4 regions of the Xanthomonas sp. WHRI 1810A genome follow, and region 3 is predicted to be linked to each of the others. Evidence: predicted binding sites of a transcription regulator. Region 3 holds the regulator's gene; each other region holds the start of a gene.
The links. The regulator FliA, encoded in region 3, starts transcription of late flagellar genes. The targets are predictions, from matches to a motif close to TAAAGTTTNNCNNNCNNNGGCCGATAA.
Positions count from the first base shown of each region.

Region 1: the regulator FliA is predicted to act here: its motif matches at 2,660-2,686, upstream of ABQX22_RS13795 (methyl-accepting chemotaxis protein).
Region 2: the regulator FliA is predicted to act here: its motif matches at 2,718-2,744, upstream of ABQX22_RS26840 (methyl-accepting chemotaxis protein).
Region 4: the regulator FliA is predicted to act here: its motif matches at 2,514-2,540, upstream of ABQX22_RS04450 (methyl-accepting chemotaxis protein).

Region 1 covers NZ_JBEGED010000008.1:110,771-115,435, forward strand. The annotation lists gene ABQX22_RS13780 (hypothetical protein) at 1-926, shown strand, start outside; gene ABQX22_RS13785 (helix-turn-helix domain-containing protein) at 1,042-1,413, opposite strand; gene ABQX22_RS13790 (glycoside hydrolase family 108 protein) at 1,544-2,062, shown strand; gene ABQX22_RS13795 (methyl-accepting chemotaxis protein) at 2,732-4,357, shown strand; gene ABQX22_RS13800 (hypothetical protein) at 4,638-4,665, shown strand, end outside.
Region 2 covers NZ_JBEGED010000001.1:534,327-538,991, reverse strand. The annotation lists gene ABQX22_RS02415 (CsgG/HfaB family protein) at 241-828, shown strand; gene ABQX22_RS02410 (DUF4810 domain-containing protein) at 851-1,222, shown strand; gene ABQX22_RS02405 (DUF799 domain-containing protein) at 1,219-1,881, shown strand; gene ABQX22_RS26840 (methyl-accepting chemotaxis protein) at 2,005-2,499, opposite strand; partial or broken gene ABQX22_RS26835 (FIST signal transduction protein) at 2,872-4,026, opposite strand; gene rhlB (ATP-dependent RNA helicase RhlB) at 4,209-4,665, opposite strand, start outside.
Region 3 covers NZ_JBEGED010000005.1:136,395-141,059, reverse strand. The annotation lists gene flhF (flagellar biosynthesis protein FlhF) at 1-920, shown strand, start outside; gene fleN (flagellar synthesis regulator FleN) at 1,039-1,872, shown strand; gene fliA (RNA polymerase sigma factor FliA) at 1,869-2,609, shown strand; gene cheY (chemotaxis response regulator CheY) at 2,761-3,147, shown strand; gene ABQX22_RS09925 (protein phosphatase CheZ) at 3,188-3,955, shown strand; gene ABQX22_RS09920 (chemotaxis protein CheA) at 4,080-4,665, shown strand, end outside.
Region 4 covers NZ_JBEGED010000002.1:248,550-253,214, reverse strand. The annotation lists gene ABQX22_RS04455 (FadR/GntR family transcriptional regulator) at 1-568, shown strand, start outside; gene ABQX22_RS04450 (methyl-accepting chemotaxis protein) at 814-2,427, opposite strand; gene ABQX22_RS04445 (EAL domain-containing protein) at 2,780-3,601, opposite strand; gene ABQX22_RS04440 (PAS domain-containing hybrid sensor histidine kinase/response regulator) at 3,963-4,665, shown strand, end outside.

The DNA.
Region 1 (4,665 bases), on a different contig from region 3:
ACGTGAACGCCGATGAGGTGCCCGCCTCGGCGTTTGGACTGGACGAGATACCTGGCGCGTCCATCGTTACTGCCAAGCTGCTGATCCTGTACGACGGCCCCGCGGGCGTGCCGTACTCGAACCGCAACCCTGCGGAGGGGCAAGGCACAGCGATGTACCGGTTCAAGCCAGGCGACGGTACCAACGGGACGACAGCGATGTCGGACGTGGACGTGCCCGGTGCTTTCACCTGGACCGGCACGGAACCCGTATCGCGCAGCGGCGGGTATTACCCGTTCATCCTGGCCCGCCACAAGAGTAAGAAAGCCACGGCGCTCATGGCCATCGGCACGAGCATCACGTCGAACTTCAACGATCCAGCGAACGTCTTCGCGGGGCCAGCCTGGTTTCAGCGCGGGATCAAAATGTTCAAGGTCCGCCCCGGCGCGTTTAACTTCGCCATCGCGGGCAGCACCACCCAGGCGGGCAAGGGCGAGCCACGCATTCAGGCCTACTACAAATACTGCACCGGCGCAGTCCTTGAGCATCCGACGAACGACTTCCTGAATCCGTCCGCACTCACCGCGGCAATGGGCAAGGCGCGCGTGGATGGTCGACGTGATGAGCTGGTCGAAGGCGGCATTCCTGCGGACAAGATCGCGCTAGTCCTGCCAATTGCCTATACGAGCGGCGACTACACGACCGAGGCCGGACAGACGCCGCACGCTGGCTGGGGCGCGGGCGAAGTGGTGCAGCAATATAAGGCGCTGGCGATGGCGGACCCAAGCTACGGGCTCAAGCTGGATCGCTGGTCGCTCTTGGGCGAGGACGGTCTGGTGTTCAAGCCAGGCTATACGGTCGACGGTCTTCACCTGGAACGCGCGTCGTCGATCATTGAGGCGACTGCCGTTGCCCCGCCGATGGAAGCATTCTTTAAAGTCGCCTGACCATCCTCAATCGACCCGCTTCGGCGGGTTTCTATCGGAAGGAAAAACGCCTGAAAGTTATCGAAAGGGAGATCGTCGCCATCCTGCCGAGCCCGGAGAGGGCAGTGGGCAAGATTCAATTATTCCTGTCCAAAAATTTTACATACGCGGCGAGGTGGTCTCGCGGAGTACGCGTATCGGAAGGGTTTTGTATCTGGGCAAGTTCAGCGAGTGCTTGTGCGGTAACCCAGAGCCGGTTGTGTAACTCATTCCTTATGTTTTGGACTGTATCGAAATGCGGTCCATCTGTTCTATGGCCGGTAACCACGTAGCTGACATCGATGCCAGCTTCAGAAATAGACGCTAGATAGTTCGCATCAGGCTTTCGCTTACCAGACTCATAGTGAGCTTGGGCGTTGGCCCTAATCCCGCCAAGCTTCGCGATTGCGGCCTGACTTAAGCCGATCCTTTTTCTTTCTTGTGCCAGTCGCCGGCCGAGCAATTTCATCCGTAATACCTAAATCTTTTTAATGAGGCTGAATAGAAGACTACATGGGTTCGGAAATCTGAGCCCAAGACGACTATTTATCACCAGTAATAACCACCCGCCAAGTGCGGTTTATGCTAGGAGAAAAGTGATGACCGGATTCGATCTGGCGTTTGAAAGAGTTGTCGGGCATGAAGGTGGTTTCAGCACCGACCCCAAGGACCGCGGGAACTGGACGACGGGCGTCATTGGTCAAGGTCTGCTGAATGGCTCAAAGTTCGGGATATCGGCCATGAGTTATCCAGATATCCACATCAAACACCTCATGATCGACCAGGCAAAGGCGATCTACAAGCGCGACTTTTGGGATCGCGCCAAAGCTGATCAGTACGATCAGGCGATTTCATACCAGCTGTTCGATATTGCCGTGAACAATGGAAATGGAAATGCTATCCGAATGCTCCAGCGCGCGGCTAGCGTGGTGGATGACGGTCAGATTGGACCGGAATCGATTGCCGCCGTGAAGAGAATGAGCGTCACTGACGTAATCATGCGACTTAATGCCGAGCGTCTGCTGTTCATCACCAAGCTGTCGACCTGGCCGACTTACGGAAAGGGCTGGAGTAACCGAGTCGCAGGCAATCTTCAATACGGGGCGGTCGACGCATGACTTGCCAGATATTGGGCGAGTGATCGGCGGCCCGGCAGGCGGCGCAATAGTCGCCTTGGTTTATAGCGTCCTATGCGTGTCGAACGATCCGGATGCGGTGATGCTGCACTCGCAGTGAAGCCGGATGCGATGGTCAGGATTCAAAAAGTGCAGTCCAATGCGCGGCTCGAGCTATAGCGAATAGACGCTCAAACGAGCCTGGATGAACAGTAGCCAGAGGCTGCGCAATATGTCGCCGTCGCAGGAGACCGGGCGAGGGCCAGGCAGTTAGCTGCCACTCAGGCGCGTGATCTGATTGGCTTAATGATCACTTCGGTCAAGCTGCTGGACATCTTCGGCATCGTCAGGGCCGTTGTTATAGTGGGTGTGTCTGAATGACGCTGATGTAATTAACCACAACTGATTGCTTTGAATTGAAGATGTTTGCTGGCGATTTTTGCAACCTGAGCTATCGGACGTTGGAAAATCCTTCCCACAAAAGCCGTTGGTCCGAGAAAGTTATGGAACGGCCGGAGGCCGATCCAACAGCCTACTGTCTTAAAATCGTCAGCTCATACATAGGCTGGGATCAACGGCGCTTTTTTCGACTCCGTCAGCTACAGTTTTATCGTGGTCGGCAGATAGCATGCAGAGTAGCTCTCCTTCCATAATGCCGATCCTGGAAAACCTATGAACCTCCGCTCGTTTACCATCGCCTCAAGAGCTTCGCTTTGTTTTGGCTTAATTACTCTCTTAGTGATCGCCTTGGGCGGGTTCTCCTACTTGCAGCTAGGGAAACTGCGGGGTTCCGAGCAAGACATAGAAAAAAACTGGCTGGCCAGCATCCAGACGACCGACGATATTCAGATAGCAGTGCTGGAGGCACGTCTGGAAAGCATTCGACTGCTCGCAGCCACTACTCCAGAAGCCCGAACCATGGCAATCGCTCAATTGGCGAAGGCAAGTGATGTGCTCAGTGAACGGACCGATTTCTATCGGAAAAACCTAATTTCGGACGAGGAGGAGCGCCAGGCTTTCGAGCTTGCGGCAGGGCTAATGGGGCGATTCTTGGAAGGGCTGGCGCGGATCGGCGATTTGGACACAACACAGCATGATGTGGCCGTTGATTATGCTAATACCGAGCAGAAAGTTCGGGCAGAAGCTTACCAGAATGCGCTTACATTATTGCGCGAACACAATGCCAGTGGGGCAGCCATTGCCGGAATTCAAGCGTCGGAGGTGTATGACCACAGTAACCATGTAATTGCTTTCATTGTTGCTGTTGCACTGGTCCTAACCATCCTGTTCGCAGTTTTACTGACCCGCAGCATCGTAGTGCCCATCAATACCTCGCTGAAGATGGCAGAGGAAATCGCGGGTGGAGATTTGCGCTCGTCTCTTACAGTGACAGGTTCGGACGAAGCCGCCCGCCTTATGACAGCACTTAATACCATGCAAGCAAATTTGCGCGACACAATTGCAGACATTTCTGATGCTTCGGCGCAATTGAGCTCGGCCGCAGTGGAGATGACTGCTATCACCGAAAGCGCTAACCAGACCCTACAGCAACAGAATAGTGAAATCGAGCAGGCAGCTACCGCAGTCAATCAGATGAGCGCGGCGGTTGAAGAGGTAGCCCGAAATGCGACGTCCACCTCGCAAGCGGCTAAAGAATCAACCCAGGCCGCTGAAGCGGGTAAGGCGAAAGTCGACGAAACCCTCATGGCCATGTGTACGTTGAAAGATCGCGTGGATGAGACCTCGAAGCAAGTACAGCAACTGGCTGGAGATACCCAGAACATCGGCAAGGTGTTAGGTGTGATCCGCTCTATTGCCGAGCAGACTAACCTTCTGGCTTTGAATGCCGCCATTGAGGCGGCACGTGCAGGGGAGCAGGGTCGTGGCTTCGCCGTCGTCGCTGACGAAGTACGTGCCCTCGCGCATAGAACACAGGCCTCAACAGCGGAAATCGAGACCATGATGTCCTCGATGGAAGTGCGCAGTTCGCAAGTGGTTGCTTCGATGGCGGACAGCTCGCAGGAGGTTTACAGTACCCAAAATACTGCTGAAGAGGCCGGCCGATCGTTGCGATTGATCACCGACGCTGCGCAAATGATTGATGACCGCAACCAACAAATCGCGACGGCTTCGGAAGAGCAAGCCTACGTCGCTCGCGAGGTAGATCGTGCGTTGGTCAGCATTCGAGACTTGGCCCTGCAAAGCAGCGAGGGTACTCGACTAACCTTGACCGCCAGTGGCGAGCTGTCGCAGTTAGCGGTCAATTTAAACCGCATGGTTGCACGTTTTAGAACGTGATAAATACCGGGGCCGGGCCGCTGGTGCAAGCTCTATAGCAGTCTGCATCTGCTTCGGTTACCACGTGCTTGTGAAAGCCGCCCGCAATCCCGCGCTATAGGACTGGGTAATGTTTCAGAATCGACATAAAAGCGCGCGCTTCAAATAGTGCTCGGTGTTTTTACACACCCTAGGCCAATAGTGCCTATCGCGGCTGTGCGCTTCGGATTGGTTGCAATTGTTAAATGGATTTCCGACTATTCGGACGAACCCAATCCCTACTAACAGTCAAGGAGATGCAATGAGCAACCTGCCATCACCTCGTCATC
Region 2 (4,665 bases), on a different contig from region 3:
CTCGACAGATTCATGGCGCCAGAAAGGCGGCATAGGTGTTGACGTCAGTAGTGGGTCCCCTTACGATTGCGGCCGTTGATATCACAGTGATGTCACGAAGGACGATCACATCGCCTTCGAGGATTTGGCAGTTTGGAGATTCATGTGAAATCGCTACAGCGCGTTTTGTTATCAGGGATGACAGCGGCCACGTTGGCGTTGATGGGTGGTTGTGCAACGGAAAGCTCTCGAGCGCTGCCTGTGGAGAAAGTCGAAAGTGCGTCCACTGCTTATGCCGGCGTACGCACGCCCATTGCCGTGGGCAAATTCGATAACCGTTCCAGCTACATGCGCGGGATTTTTTCCGACGGCGTTGATCGACTCGGCGGCCAGGCCAAGACCATCCTCATCACCCACATGCAGCAGACCCATCGCTTCAGCGTGATGGACCGCGACAACATGGTCGAGATCGGTCAGGAAGCCGCGTTCAAGAACAAGGCTCAGCAGATCAAGGGCGCTGACTTCGTCGTCACGGGCGACGTGACCGAGTTTGGCCGCAAAGAAGTCGGCGATCAGCAATTGTTTGGTTTGCTGGGCCGTGGCAAACAGCAGATTGCCTACGCCAAGGTTGCGCTGAACATCGTCAACATCAACACCTCTGAAGTGGTTTATTCGACTCAAGGTGCTGGCGAATACCAACTCTCCAATCGCGAAATCATCGGCTTCGGCGGCACCGCCAGCTACGACTCGACGCTCAACGGCAAGGTCCTGGACCTGGCGATGCGTGAGGCGGTGAACAGCATGGTGCGCGCTATCGACAGCGGCGCCTGGAAACCAACGACTAACTGATTCACAGGGAAGTGTCAGCATCATGGCAAAGAAAATGATCGGGTTGCGGGTGATCGCGGCCGTCGCGGCAACCGTGTGGCTGGGTGGCTGTGTGCAACAGCCCAAGACGTTGTACCAATGGGGCAGCTACCAGCCTGAGGTGTACGAGTACTTCAAGGGCGAGCCTAAGGAAGTGCAGGTCGCCAAGCTGGAAGAAGACTTGCGAAAGATCCGCGCGACAAACGGCAACCCGCCGCCGGGTTATCACGCGCAACTGGGCATGCTGTATGGCGGCCTGGGCAAGGATGACCAGATGGTTCAGGAGCTGCGCACCGAGAAAGCGCTGTTTCCGGAGTCGGCAACGTACATGGATTTTCTGCTTAGAAACGTCAAGACAGGAGTCGCCTCCAAATGAGCGCACGTTATCTGAAACTCTCAGCCTGTCTGCTGGCTGCAACCGTTCTGGGTGGCTGCGTCGCACCGAAAGCCTCTGTCGATTATTCGGCGTTCAAGGAAAGCAAACCGCGTTCGATCCTGGTGATGCCGCCGGTCAACGAGTCGCCTGACGTCAAGGCCACCTATAGCCTTTACTCCCAGGTGACGTTCCCGCTGGCGGAGGCGGGGTACTACGTTCTGCCGGTTGGATTGGTCGATGAGACGTTCAGGCAGAACGGTCTGACCAACGCCACGGACATTCAGGAAACATCGCCCGCCAAGCTGCGTGAGATCTTCGGCGCTGATTCGGCCCTGTACATCAAGGTGACTCAGTACGGCACCACCTATATGGTCATCAGCAGCCAGACCCTGGTGACGGCGACCGCCAGACTGGTGGACCTGCGCACCGGCACGACGCTGTGGACCGGTACCGCCGGTGCCTCCAGCGATGAGGGCGGCAACAACAGTGGTGGCGGCTTGATCGGCATGCTGATCACCGCTGCGGTGAAGCAGATTATTAACAGCTCTACTGACGCGGCCCATCCGATTGCCGGTATTGCCAGCGCTCGTCTGTTGTCCGCGGGTCATCCAGCGGGCCTGCTGTACGGACCACGCTCGCCCAAGTACGGCACTGACTGAAGATCTGCCCCTTCTCGGGTTGCGCGCATCAATCTGTAGCAGCCAACGTGTTGGCGAAGCGGCTTGTCAGGCAAGCCTAAAACGCTTCGCGAACACGTTCGCTTCTACAGTTACCTGCGTGTTTCAACGATGCGTCAGGCCGATTAACGTATCGGCCACATGGCGAGTGCGCTGGGCCGTGCCTGCCGTCTGCTGGCTTGAGCCTTCGAGTTCTGCCAGCAGGCCGGTGAGCGTGCCCACTTCGGTGGATTGATGCTCGATGTGCTCAGCCACTTTACGGATCTCGCTGCTCAGCCGGTCGATGTCCGAACCGATCTCGGTGGCGTTTTGCGTAGTCTTCTCGGCGAGTTTGCGCACCTCGTCTGCCACGACGGCAAAACCTCTGCCCATCTCGCCGGCACGCGCCGCTTCAATCGCGGCATTAAGTGCCAGCAAGTTGGTCTGCCCGGCAATCTGCTGGATCACCTGCACGATGGACTGAATGCGCAGGCTCGACTGGGCCAGCTCCCGAGAACTCAACACCACGTCATCCGCTTGCCCTGCCAGGGCATTCACCGTCGCACTGGCTTTGCCGATGACGCCCCCTTGCTGGTCGATGGTGCCACCCAGTTCGTCCATGGACACATGCAACTCGCCGGAGTAACGCTGCAGCTGAGTCGAGATGTCCGCTTGATCCGCGTGTGCCTGATGCAGCACCTCGCCCAGATCCGATAGCCCGGAGAAGACCGGCTTGATGTGCTCGTCCAGGCCTTTGGTGTCGATGGCCGAATTGAAGTTGCGCAGCTTGAACTGTTCGATCTGCTTGACCACCACATGGTTAAGCCCGGAGAGCTTCTTGATCTGGCGGCGCAGGAAAAACGCTTTGAACTCACCGTAGTAGGCGATGAAGTTATCGATGTAATCGTCGCTGAAGCTGGCGTTGTCTGGCACCCGGAAGAAGAACACGGCCGTCAGGGTCTGATTCAGGTTCAAGCCCAGGATCTCGCCGAAGGTCGAGAAGCCGACGACGGGGGTCTTGCCGAACACGCCACCCATGCGGCCCAGTTCGGCGCCGTTGTTGAGGCGGCGCAGGATGCAGTCGCTCAATAAGCCCACCAGCGGGGTGCCTTGCTTGTTGCGCAGGAATTTCGCGAAGTCCTCGCGCGTGGTATCCACCAGCGGCGTACGCTTGACCATCACCAGCTCTTCGCCGGGCGCCACGTCACAGAACAGATAAATGCGCTGGCTCTGCTGGTCGATCCTGGCGATGGAGCGCACGAACAATTCGTCGCCCACGCGAATGGCGAACGAGTAATTGGCCAGGTGCCCTTCGAGTTGATCAGGCAGGCAGCTGAATTTTTCGCAGAGCGCCGTCACCATGCTGGTGATTTCCCCACGGGCGTTGATCACCTGACTGATGTAACGCTCTTCCAGGGACGCGGTCAGCACGCTCAGGCTGAACGGTGTCGGCTCGAAGTTCTGGCTTTTGAACACGCCGAACCGGGTGTTTTTTGCGCTCTTGAGAAACACCACCTGGGCGTGGTTGACGTAGGTGCGTTTGCCGTCGTGGATCGCGGTGGTCTTGAAGTCGCTTTTGCCACCCGCCGAACCACCGACGAACAGGCACGGGAAGCGGCCCGACTCGTAAAGGGCTTCCATGAAAAACGATTCGGACGCCGATAACCCGTCGAACGTGACGTAGGCCAGCGTGTCCCGGTGATCAATGACCGTCGACACCGGGGTGCGTTTGATTGAATCCACCAGTTTTACCAGCCGCTCGCGCATGGGCAGCGCGCGCCCCTGACCGCGAATGTCTTCGCTGTGCAGGGGGATGTGTACGCATTCGGCTGACGCGATGACGCTGGCGTCAAACATGGCCAGCACGATCCTGTCCCACGTATTGCCGGTGGCGCAGTAAAGGCCATCGCCTGCCGAATGCAGCTCACCCGAGGTGGTGCACAGGCTCAGTGTGGCGTTGGGAAATCGCTGGGCGATTGCGCGAGCCGCCTGCTCCAGGTCGACATGCGGTGACACGAAGCCGGTCAGGTAAACAGGCTCGAAACGCAGGGCCGCCAGTTGAGCACTCAGCTCTCTGGCGGTGGTCACGACCGTCAGCACGCCGGTTTTGTCGGAGGCGATTGACTTGAATCGAGAAAAGAAACTCATGAGCGATATCCAATAAGTAAAGGCCTTGAAGACCTTCTATTGGCTGAGCTATCGGCTTGGGAGGGTAAAAGCTGAGATCTGGCGTCAGACCGTTTGGCGGATCATCCCCGAAAGAGGCGCCGATCTGTGGGGATATACCCCCGCTGCGCGGCAATGAGCGTCGCCGCGAGCGGAACGGGGGATTACTCGACGGCAGGTTCAGATTTGGGCTGACGCACCACCGCACGCAACAGATGCGTCGGCGGGGTTTCGCAGCTGATCTTGCGACCGAGCTTTTCTTCGATGGCCGGCAACTGATAGGAGTCATCTTCCCCGGCGAAGCTGATCGACACGCCATCGGCGCCCGCGCGACCGGTACGGCCGATACGGTGGACGTAGTCGTCCGGCACTTCCGGCAGCGTGAAGTTGATCACATGGCTGATGCCATCGATGTGAATCCCGCGACCGGCGACATCGGTGGCCACCAGCACGCGAATCTTGCCTTCGCGAAAGCCTTCCAGGGTCTTGATGCGTTTGTGCTGCGGCACATCGCCCGAGAGCTGCGCCGCGTTCACACCGTCACGCACCAGGCGTTCTTCGATGCGCCGCACTTCATCCTTGCGGTTGGCGAACACCATCACCCGCGCCCAACCGTTGTCG
Region 3 (4,665 bases):
GCTCCGAATTGAATGGCCTGCGCGAGTTGCTCGAAGTGCAACTCGGCTCTCTAGCCTGGAACCAGCTGCAAGGCAGTCGCCCGGCCCAGGCCAACCTGTGGCGTCGTCTGCAACGCGTCGGCCTGTCGGGCCCGTTGTCCCGCGACCTGCTGGCGATGGTGCCCAACACCGATGACCAACAGCACGCCTGGCGCATGCTGCTGGCGAACCTGGCGCGGATGATCGCGACGCCGGACGAAGAGCCACTGGAAGAGGGCGGTGTGATCGCCATGGTCGGCCCTGCCGGCATGGGCAAAACCACCACGCTGGCCAAGCTGGCGGCCCGGTACGTATTGAAATACGGCGCACAGAACATCGCGCTGGTGAGCATGGACAGTTTCCGGATCGGCGCCCAGGAGCAATTGAAAACCCTGGGCCGGATCCTGAATGTGCCCGTCACCCACGTCGATCCGGGGCAATCCCTGGCTCAGGCGCTGGAACCTTTACTGCGCAAGCGCGTGGTGCTGATCGATACCGCAGGCCTGCAGGCCAGCGATCCAGCCCTGCGTTTGCAACTCGAAAGCCTTGCGGGGCGCGGCATCAAGTCGCGCAACTACCTGGTACTGGCAACCACCAGCCAGAAGCAAGTGCTCTCGGCGGCTTATCACAGCTACAAACGTTGCGGTCTGGCCGGGTGCATCCTGACCAAACTGGATGAAACAGCCAGTCTCGGAGAGGTGTTGAGTTTGGCGATCAGTCATGAATTGCCTGTGGCCTATCTAACCGATGGACCGCGGATCCCGGATGATCTGCATTTGCCGCGTCGGCACCAGTTGGTGAGTCGAGCGGTCAGCGTGCAGATGCAGGAGGAGCCAAGCGAGGAAGCGATGGCGGATATGTTTGCGGATCTTTATCACAGCCCTGGCAAGCGCGTGGGTTAGGTGAAGAATATGACACTGGAATGCACCCACTTCGCTGGTCTGCCAGGCATTGTTCGTACCACGAACGTGCAGCCCGACATGTGGCTTAGGTCTAAGCAAGACAAGGTAAACAATTAACATGGGCAGCATGCATCCCGTACAGGTTATTGCAGTGACCGGTGGCAAAGGTGGCGTAGGCAAGACGAACGTGTCGGTGAACCTTTCACTGGCGCTGGCCGAGCTTGGACGCCGCGTCATGTTGCTGGACGCCGATCTGGGTCTGGCCAACGTCGACGTGCTGCTGGGGCTTACGCCAAAACGCACCCTTGCCGACGTCGTTGAAGGTCGATGCGAGCTGCGCGACGTCCTGCTGCAGGGCCCGGGCGGTATCCGCATCGTGCCGGCGGCGTCCGGCACCCAGAGCATGGTCCACCTGACCCCGGCGCAACACGCAGGGCTGATTCAGGCGTTCAGCGACATCGGCGACAACCTGGACGTGCTGGTGATCGACACCGCTGCCGGGATCGGCGAGTCGGTGGTGAGTTTCGTGCGCGCCGCCCAGGAAGTGCTGCTGGTGGTGTGCGACGAGCCGACCTCGATCACGGACGCCTACGCCCTGATCAAGTTGCTCAACCGCGACTACGGCATGAACCGTTTCCGGGTCCTGGCCAACATGGCACAGAGCCCGCAGGAAGGTCGCAACCTGTTCGCCAAGCTGACCAAGGTCACCGACCGCTTCCTCGACGTCGCCCTGCAGTACGTAGGCGCGGTGCCGTACGACGAATGCGTGCGCAAGGCCGTGCAGAAACAACGCGCGGTGTACGAAGCGTTTCCCCGTTCCAAGTGCTCGCTGGCGTTCAAGGCCATCGCGCAGAAAGTGGACACCTGGCCGCTGCCGGCCAATCCGCGTGGGCATCTCGAATTTTTCGTCGAACGCCTGGTGCATCAGACCAGCGCAGGGCCAGTGTCATGACAGCAAGTGGGTATCGCATGTACAGCAAATCGTCCCGTGATTCCCAGTATGAGCTGATCGAGCGCTATGCGCCCTTGGTCAAGCGGATTGCCTATCACTTGCTGGCGCGTCTGCCAGCCAGCGTGCAGGTCGAAGACTTGATCCAGGCCGGCATGATCGGGCTGCTCGAAGTGTCGACCAAGTACGACTCCACCAAAGGCGCCAGCTTTGAAACCTACGCCGGGATTCGTATCCGTGGCGCGATGCTCGATGAAGTGCGCAAGGGTGACTGGGCGCCTCGCTCGGTGCACCGCAACACGCGCATGGTCAGCGACGCGATTCGTTCAATCGAAGCGAAAACCGGGCGTGACGCTAAAGATCACGAAGTTGCGGCCGAACTCCAATTGAGTCTCGACGATTACTACGGGATTTTGAACGATACCTTGGGCAGCCGGCTGTTCAGTTTCGACGACCTGTTACAGGACGGCGAACATGAAGGGCTGCACGAGGACGGCGCAAGCCAGTCGCTCGAGCCGTCGCGGGATCTGGAAGACGAGCGTTTCCAGAGCGCGTTGGCCGAGGCCATCGCCAATCTGCCAGAGCGTGAACGCCTGGTGTTGGCGCTGTACTACGACGAAGAGCTGAACCTCAAGGAAATCGGTGAGGTCCTGGGTGTCAGCGAATCACGGGTCAGCCAGTTGCACAGCCAGTGCGCCGCGCGTTTGCGAGGGCGTCTGGGAGAATGGCGAGCACGTTGACAGACCCGCAACGCACGTTGCGTGTCGTGTTCTGCCGCATTTATTTGCCAAGCCCGTCGTGGTTTCGTGCAGCCCGGTCAGCGAGCTGTGCCGGTATTGATTGAACGCGCGTCCAGGTGCTGGACGCGTTAAAGACTGCTTGGAGGTCGAATTGGACAAGAACATGAAAATCCTCATCGTTGATGACTTCTCAACGATGCGGCGGATCATAAAAAACCTGTTGCGTGACCTTGGGTTCACCAACACGGCCGAAGCAGATGACGGCATCACCGCCTTGCCGATGTTGCAAAGCGGCTCGTTTGATTTTCTGGTGACCGACTGGAACATGCCGGGCATGTCCGGCATCGACCTGCTGCGTCAGGTGCGTGCCGACGAGCGCCTGCGCAGTCTGCCGGTGTTGATGGTCACCGCTGAAGCCAAGCGTGAGCAGATCATCGAAGCCGCACAGGCCGGTGTCAACGGGTACGTCGTCAAGCCTTTCACAGCGCAAGTACTGAAAGAAAAAATCGAGAAGATATTCGAGCGCGTCAATAGCTGATGTTCGCTGCGAGGGCGCTATGGATTCCAAAGATTCGACAATGGGTGACTTTGAGTCAACCCTGAAGAAACACGCACAGCAGCTGGTCGAAAGCCTTGAAAAAGGCAAGTTCGGCGACGCCGTGCAACTGATCCATGAGCTGAACCAGACCCGGGATCGCGGCCTGTATCAGGAAGTCGGCAAGCTGACGCGTGAGCTGCACAGCGCCATCGTCAACTTCCAGATCGACCCGAGCATGCCCCAGGCCGAAGAGGTCTCTCAGATCACCGACGCGACAGAGCGCTTGTCGTACGTGGTCCGGCTGACCGAGAACGCAGCCAATCGGACCATGGATCTGGTGGAGCAAAGCACCCCGTTGATGAACGGGCTCACCACCGACGCCCAGGCCTTGAGCGCCGACTGGGGCCGCTTCATGCGGCGCGAGATCAGTGCCGAAGAGTTTCGCGACCTGGCCCGCCGTGTCGACACGTTCCTGACCCGCAGCGAGCAGGAGACCCACGAAGTGGCGGGCCACCTGAACAACATTCTGCTGGCCCAGGATTACCAGGACCTCACCGGTCAGGTGATCAAGCGCGTGACGCAGTTGGTGACCGAAGTCGAGAGCAACCTGCTCAAGCTGGTACTCATGGCCAGCCAGGTCGACCGCTTCGCGGGCATCGAACACGACCAGGAAGTCTTCCGTCAGCAAAAAGAACAGGAAAAACTTCACTCCAAGGGTGAAGGTCCGCAGATTCATGCCGATAAACGTGAAGACGTCGTATCCGGTCAGGATGATGTAGACGATCTGCTATCCAGCCTGGGTTTCTAGGTTCTGAGTCAACAGCGGTGGTGAGCCGGCGGCGTGATGTTTGACCGCCCCCGGATCACCCCCACTGACGGCTTAGCCCACGACCTGGATCGGTTGACGGTTAAATTTTAGGAGCACCCCCCCAATGAGCTTCGGCGCCGATGAAGAAATCCTTCAGGATTTTCTGGTTGAGGCCGGCGAGATTCTGGAGCAACTGTCCGAGCAACTGGTCGAGCTGGAAAGCCGCCCGGATGACGCTGACTTGCTCAATGCAATTTTTCGCGGTTTTCACACTGTAAAAGGGGGCGCCGGCTTCCTCCAGCTCAATGAGCTGGTTGAATGCTGCCACATCGCCGAAAACGTCTTCGACATCCTGCGCAAAGGTGAGCGCCGGGTCGATTCCGAGCTCATGGACGTGGTGCTTGAAGCCCTGGACGCGGTCAACGCCATGTTCGGCGAAGTCCGTGAACGCACCGAAGTCACCCCGGCAACGCCGGAGTTACTGGCTGCGCTGGCGCGTCTGGCCGAGCCTGCTGCTGCGGACGAAGTGGCCGTCGCCGCTCCCGTAGCTGCCGAGCCTGTCGCCGACCCGTCGGACGACATCACCGATGACGAATTCGAGCAATTGCTGGATTCGCTCAACGCCGTCAAGGCCCAGGCCGCCGGCGGCAAAGTATCCGCGCCGATCGCCGCGCCGGTTGCCCCTGCGCCGCCCGCTGCCGCACCGGCTG
Region 4 (4,665 bases), on a different contig from region 3:
TGCCGAACGGGTGCTGGCCGAGGAATTAGGGATGACCAGGACCCGGCTGCGTACTGAGCTTGCACGGGCTGAGGTCGCGGGCCTGATTTGGCGAGGGGTTGGCAGAGGCACTTATGTAGGGGACAGGCCTGAGAAATTCGTACCCTCACTCCAGGGTCTCAAGGTCGGAACAAGCCCCTCGGATATCGCCGAAATGCGCTTGATGATCGAGCCTTCTCTCGCCGGGCTGGCGGCTTCCAAGGCAACACCTGAAGACCTCAGCGAACTGATGCGCTATGCGAAAAAGGGTGTTTCTGCGTTGACTGATGAGGAATGGAAGCTCTGGGACCACAACTTCCATCTTCTGATTGCCAGGGCGACCCGTAACCCTGCCATCATTGCGCTCATCGAGCTGGTGAACAGTGTTCGGGCGAAGCCACAATTCCGCAAAATGGTCATTTCTGAGGCCGATCGCGTTCACTTTTCACAGCAACACGTGGCAATCGCTGAAGCCATCGCCTCAAGGGACAGCGATCTGGCGATGCAGACCCTTCGCACACATCTGTTGGGGGTACAACTGAGAGGATGATTACAGATCAGCCTGAATAATTAAGACGGGCGACAGGCACCACTCGGCCATAACCGGCCTGTCATCGGCGCTTTCAGAGTGGGCGCACTTGCTCACGGGATGTTGAGGCCCGTTGACGCAGAACAGCTCCGTAAGCCAGCACCAGAACTCACGCGCTGTCTGCATCCACCGTTAGGCATCGACGTAATCCGCTAAAGCATTTTCAGTGATCTACAGATAGAAGCGACGCCCTGTCTGGACAGTAGTTACAACCGGAACTGGGCCACCGAGCCGCGCAGCTCGCGGGCCAGGCTTTCCAGCGACTGCACGTTGCGATTGGCAGCTTTGGTAGACCTTGCTGAATCCTCCACCTTGTTAGCGATGCGCTCCACATTTTGCGCCACGCTTGCACTGGCCTGGCTTTGTTCGGAGGTGGCCCCCGCCACTTCGCGCACCTGCACCAAGGTGGCCGAGGCTTCCGCATTGATTTCGCGCAGGGCGGAGGCTGCTTGCCCGGCCAATGCCACGCCGTGGGCGACTTGCGGGGTAATTTCTGTCATGCCCTTCACCACGCGTCCGGTGTCGGTCTGGATCGCGCTGATCATGGTCATGATTTCTTCAGTGGCCAACGCTGTACGCTGCGCCAGGCTACGCACCTCATCGGCTACCACGGCAAAGCCCCGACCCTGTTCACCGGCCCTGGCAGCTTCGATAGCGGCATTCAGGGCCAGCAAATTAGTCTGGCTGGCGATGTTTTTGATGGTCGTGGTAATGCTGTCGATTTCGTTGGTGCGCTTGACCAGGCCGAGGATCAGGGCCGAGGCATCGGCAAGCTGCGTCGATACTGTGTGAATAGCCCCAGTCACCTCGTTGACCAATTGCTCCCCCCGACCTGCCAACTCAAGCGAACGCTCCGAGTTACGTTCGGTTTCGCGGGCATTATTTGAAATATGGTCAATAGTCACCGACATTTCTTCAATGGCCGCAGCGGTCAGAGTGGTCGCCTCGGAAGTATGCTGCGAAGCACTGTCAATATGCTGCATCTGCTCAGTCAACCCCACAGAAGCGCTGCCCAACTGGTCAGCGCCGCGCTGGATACCGACAATCATCTCGCGCAGGCTGCCCTGCATTCTGGCCACCGCGGCCAGCAGGCTATCGGGCTTGAGGTGGCCATCCACCTGCCGGCTCAAATCACCTTCCGCAATGGCGCGTGCCACCTCCGTGGCAAAGGTCGGCTCGCCCCCTAAGCTTCGGTAGATACTGCGCGACATACGGTAAGCCAATATTGCGACGCCAGCCAACACCAGCAAGCCGATCAAGCCAAAATTCAATGCCAGGCGCTGATAGGCGGCATTAATGTCGTCAACGTAGATTCCGTAGCCCACGTACCAGTCCCAGCCGTTGACCTTGGCCAGGCCATTGATCTTCGGAACGAGTGTGTCTGCGCCAGGGCGTTTGACCAAGTCATCGAAATAGGCAAAGGGGGCATCCTGGAGGTGGTCCAGGTAGTTTTGCCAAGTAGTCTTACCATTGGGCAAGGTGGCACCCACATCCACTTTTCCTATTAAGTTCGGGTTGGGGTGCACCAAGCTGACTGCGTTTACCGTGCGCGCCCAGATGTAGGCATTGCTGCCGTCCCTCAAACTGCTCAGGGCTTCAATCGCTCTAGCCTGTGCTTCTTCCCTTGTTAGTTTTCCGCTCTTTTCCAGCCCTTGAAAGTAACCGACCTGCTGCACGGCCAATTTCAATACGGAATGAATTTCCGAACGTTTGTCTTCTAGCATCGTGGTGCGCAAGGTGGCCAAGGCTAATGCTGAAATAACCGCGAGACCCAGCAGGGCACAGGCGACAATAAGCAGCAAACGACTGGAGAGTTTCATACGGCAGGGGGTCCTGTTGTTGCGCGTTTCGACTCACGTTCTATGAAGTTCAGTGATATCGGGGCGGCGGAAAGCTGAAGCCCATTGCATCGGCGCATGAAAAGCAATCTTTAACGTTGGAAGACCGTCAGCCGGCATTGCTCGATCGATTGCAATAACGGCTGCTGCGTGAAATGAATCAGCATTACGTTGACGACGTGTTGAGCCATGGGCGTTGCCGAATGGGCGACCATGGCCTATTTACGCCAACTCAATCCAGTCCGGAGTAGACCGCGTGATCGTTTCCAATTACGGCGGTCTGCAACCGGACAATGCATTCACGCCTATGGACGTATGACGGTGGATCGTTGTGTCAGCCCGCAAGGCCAGGATTACCCAGACTGAGGCGCTCCACATCGCCGCCGAATGACACAGGAGGCAGCGCTCTCAACTGAGGCCGGGCAAACAGGTAGCCTTGCATCAGATCGATACCCAACGCCGAGAGGGCCACGCACTCTTCATGGGTCTCGATACCCTCGGCTATCACCACGATGTTCAAGCGCTCGGCAACCAATACGATGCCTTCAACGATTGCCCGGCGAACACTGTCCCGATCAATACCGCGGGTAAGTGCCATGTCGATCTTCAGCACTTTGGGCTGAAAGGTGGCCAGCAGATTCAGGCCGGAATAGCCTGAGCCGAAGTCGTCAATCGCCGTGGTGAACCCTTGACGGTCGTACTCTTCGAAGATCGACTTCAAATGCTCCGGGTCTTCAACGCGCTCGCCTTCCGTGACCTCGAACATCAGTCTGTCCAGCGGAAAGTCGAACAACTTCGCCGCTTCCAATGTCGCCCGGATGCACGTTTCTGCGCGGTAAACCGCTTTAGGCAGAAAGTTGATGCTCAGCTTGCAGTCGGGAATCGAAAGAAGCCCCAACTGCGCAGCCAGTTCGATGGCTTTGACGCGGCAGGCCTGATCAAAACGGTATCGGTTGTTGTCATTCACCCTGCCCAGAATGCTGCCAGCCGATTCCCCGTTGACGCCCCTGACCAGCGCTTCATAGGCGTAGGGCATCTGGGTCCTGACATTGATGATGGGCTGAAAAGCCATGGTGAAGTCGAATCCAAGGCCTTCGAGGTTTCTACACTCAGCACAGCCAACGGACTTGAAGACAGGAATACTCCTGAGCGTCATACCTGGTGCCTCCTACATGAATACGGCAAGTACAAAAAGGTCATCGTTATGCATCGGCCGAAGTTCAGGTTTCTTGAATGATTGCTCACGATTCGAAGCACTGGAACTCGCACCCTTGTTTCACGCTTGGTAGCGGACGATGTTTATATCGCAGGCATCAAACTTAACCTTCAAGTAGAGGGTAGAAAAACATTAACTAATCCAATTGAGTGAAGTGTAGGAACTTGGGGGGTTGGACGCGAAGTGTAAGACCGGGTGAACATCGATCCTGCGCGGCTGGAACCGATCCGCGCGCACTGATGCGTGCGTCCTTGTGAGAGAATCGCGGTGTTACCCATTCTTTCCGCCCCGAGACCTGTGCATGTCCTACCGCGCCCCACAAGATCTGGCGCTCGATCTTGCCCTTTCCAGCCTGCTTGATACTCAAGTCCGCGAGGGTCATTACCCCAGCGTCGAGGCTGCACGCAGTGCGGTGTTGAGGATTATGCAGGCCCGACAGGCGAACGGGCGAGACGTCACGGCGGAGCCCTCGAATGAAACGGCGCTGCATGATTCCATGGACTTTGCGCGCCTGGCGCTCTCGGCGGTCAGCGGCGTGGGGGTCTGGACGTACGAGGTGTCCAACGACTGCTTTTACTGCGACGCCGGCATCAGCGAGCTGTATGGCATTGACCCGGTGAAAGCGGCAGCGGGGATAAAACGCCATGACTTTCTGGCCAACGTCCACGCCGACGACCTGGCGGCCCTGCGCAAGACGATGGCCGGAGGTCTGGTGGACAGCGGTGATCTTGAGCTTGAATACCGCATCGTTCACCCCGACGGCGGGATCCGCTGGGTACTGTCTCGCGGGCATACCTATTTCAGCAGCGCCGGCGCTCCGGTTCGGCGCACCGGTGTCGGCATCGAGATGACGGCTCAGCGATTGCTGGAGCAGCAGCTCAGGCAGAGCCAGAAGATGGAGGCGGTCGGTCAACTCACCGGCGGCCTGGCCCACGACTTCAATAACATGCTCGCCGGCGTGATGGGCAGCCTGGAGCTGCTCAAGTTGCGTATCACCCAGGGAC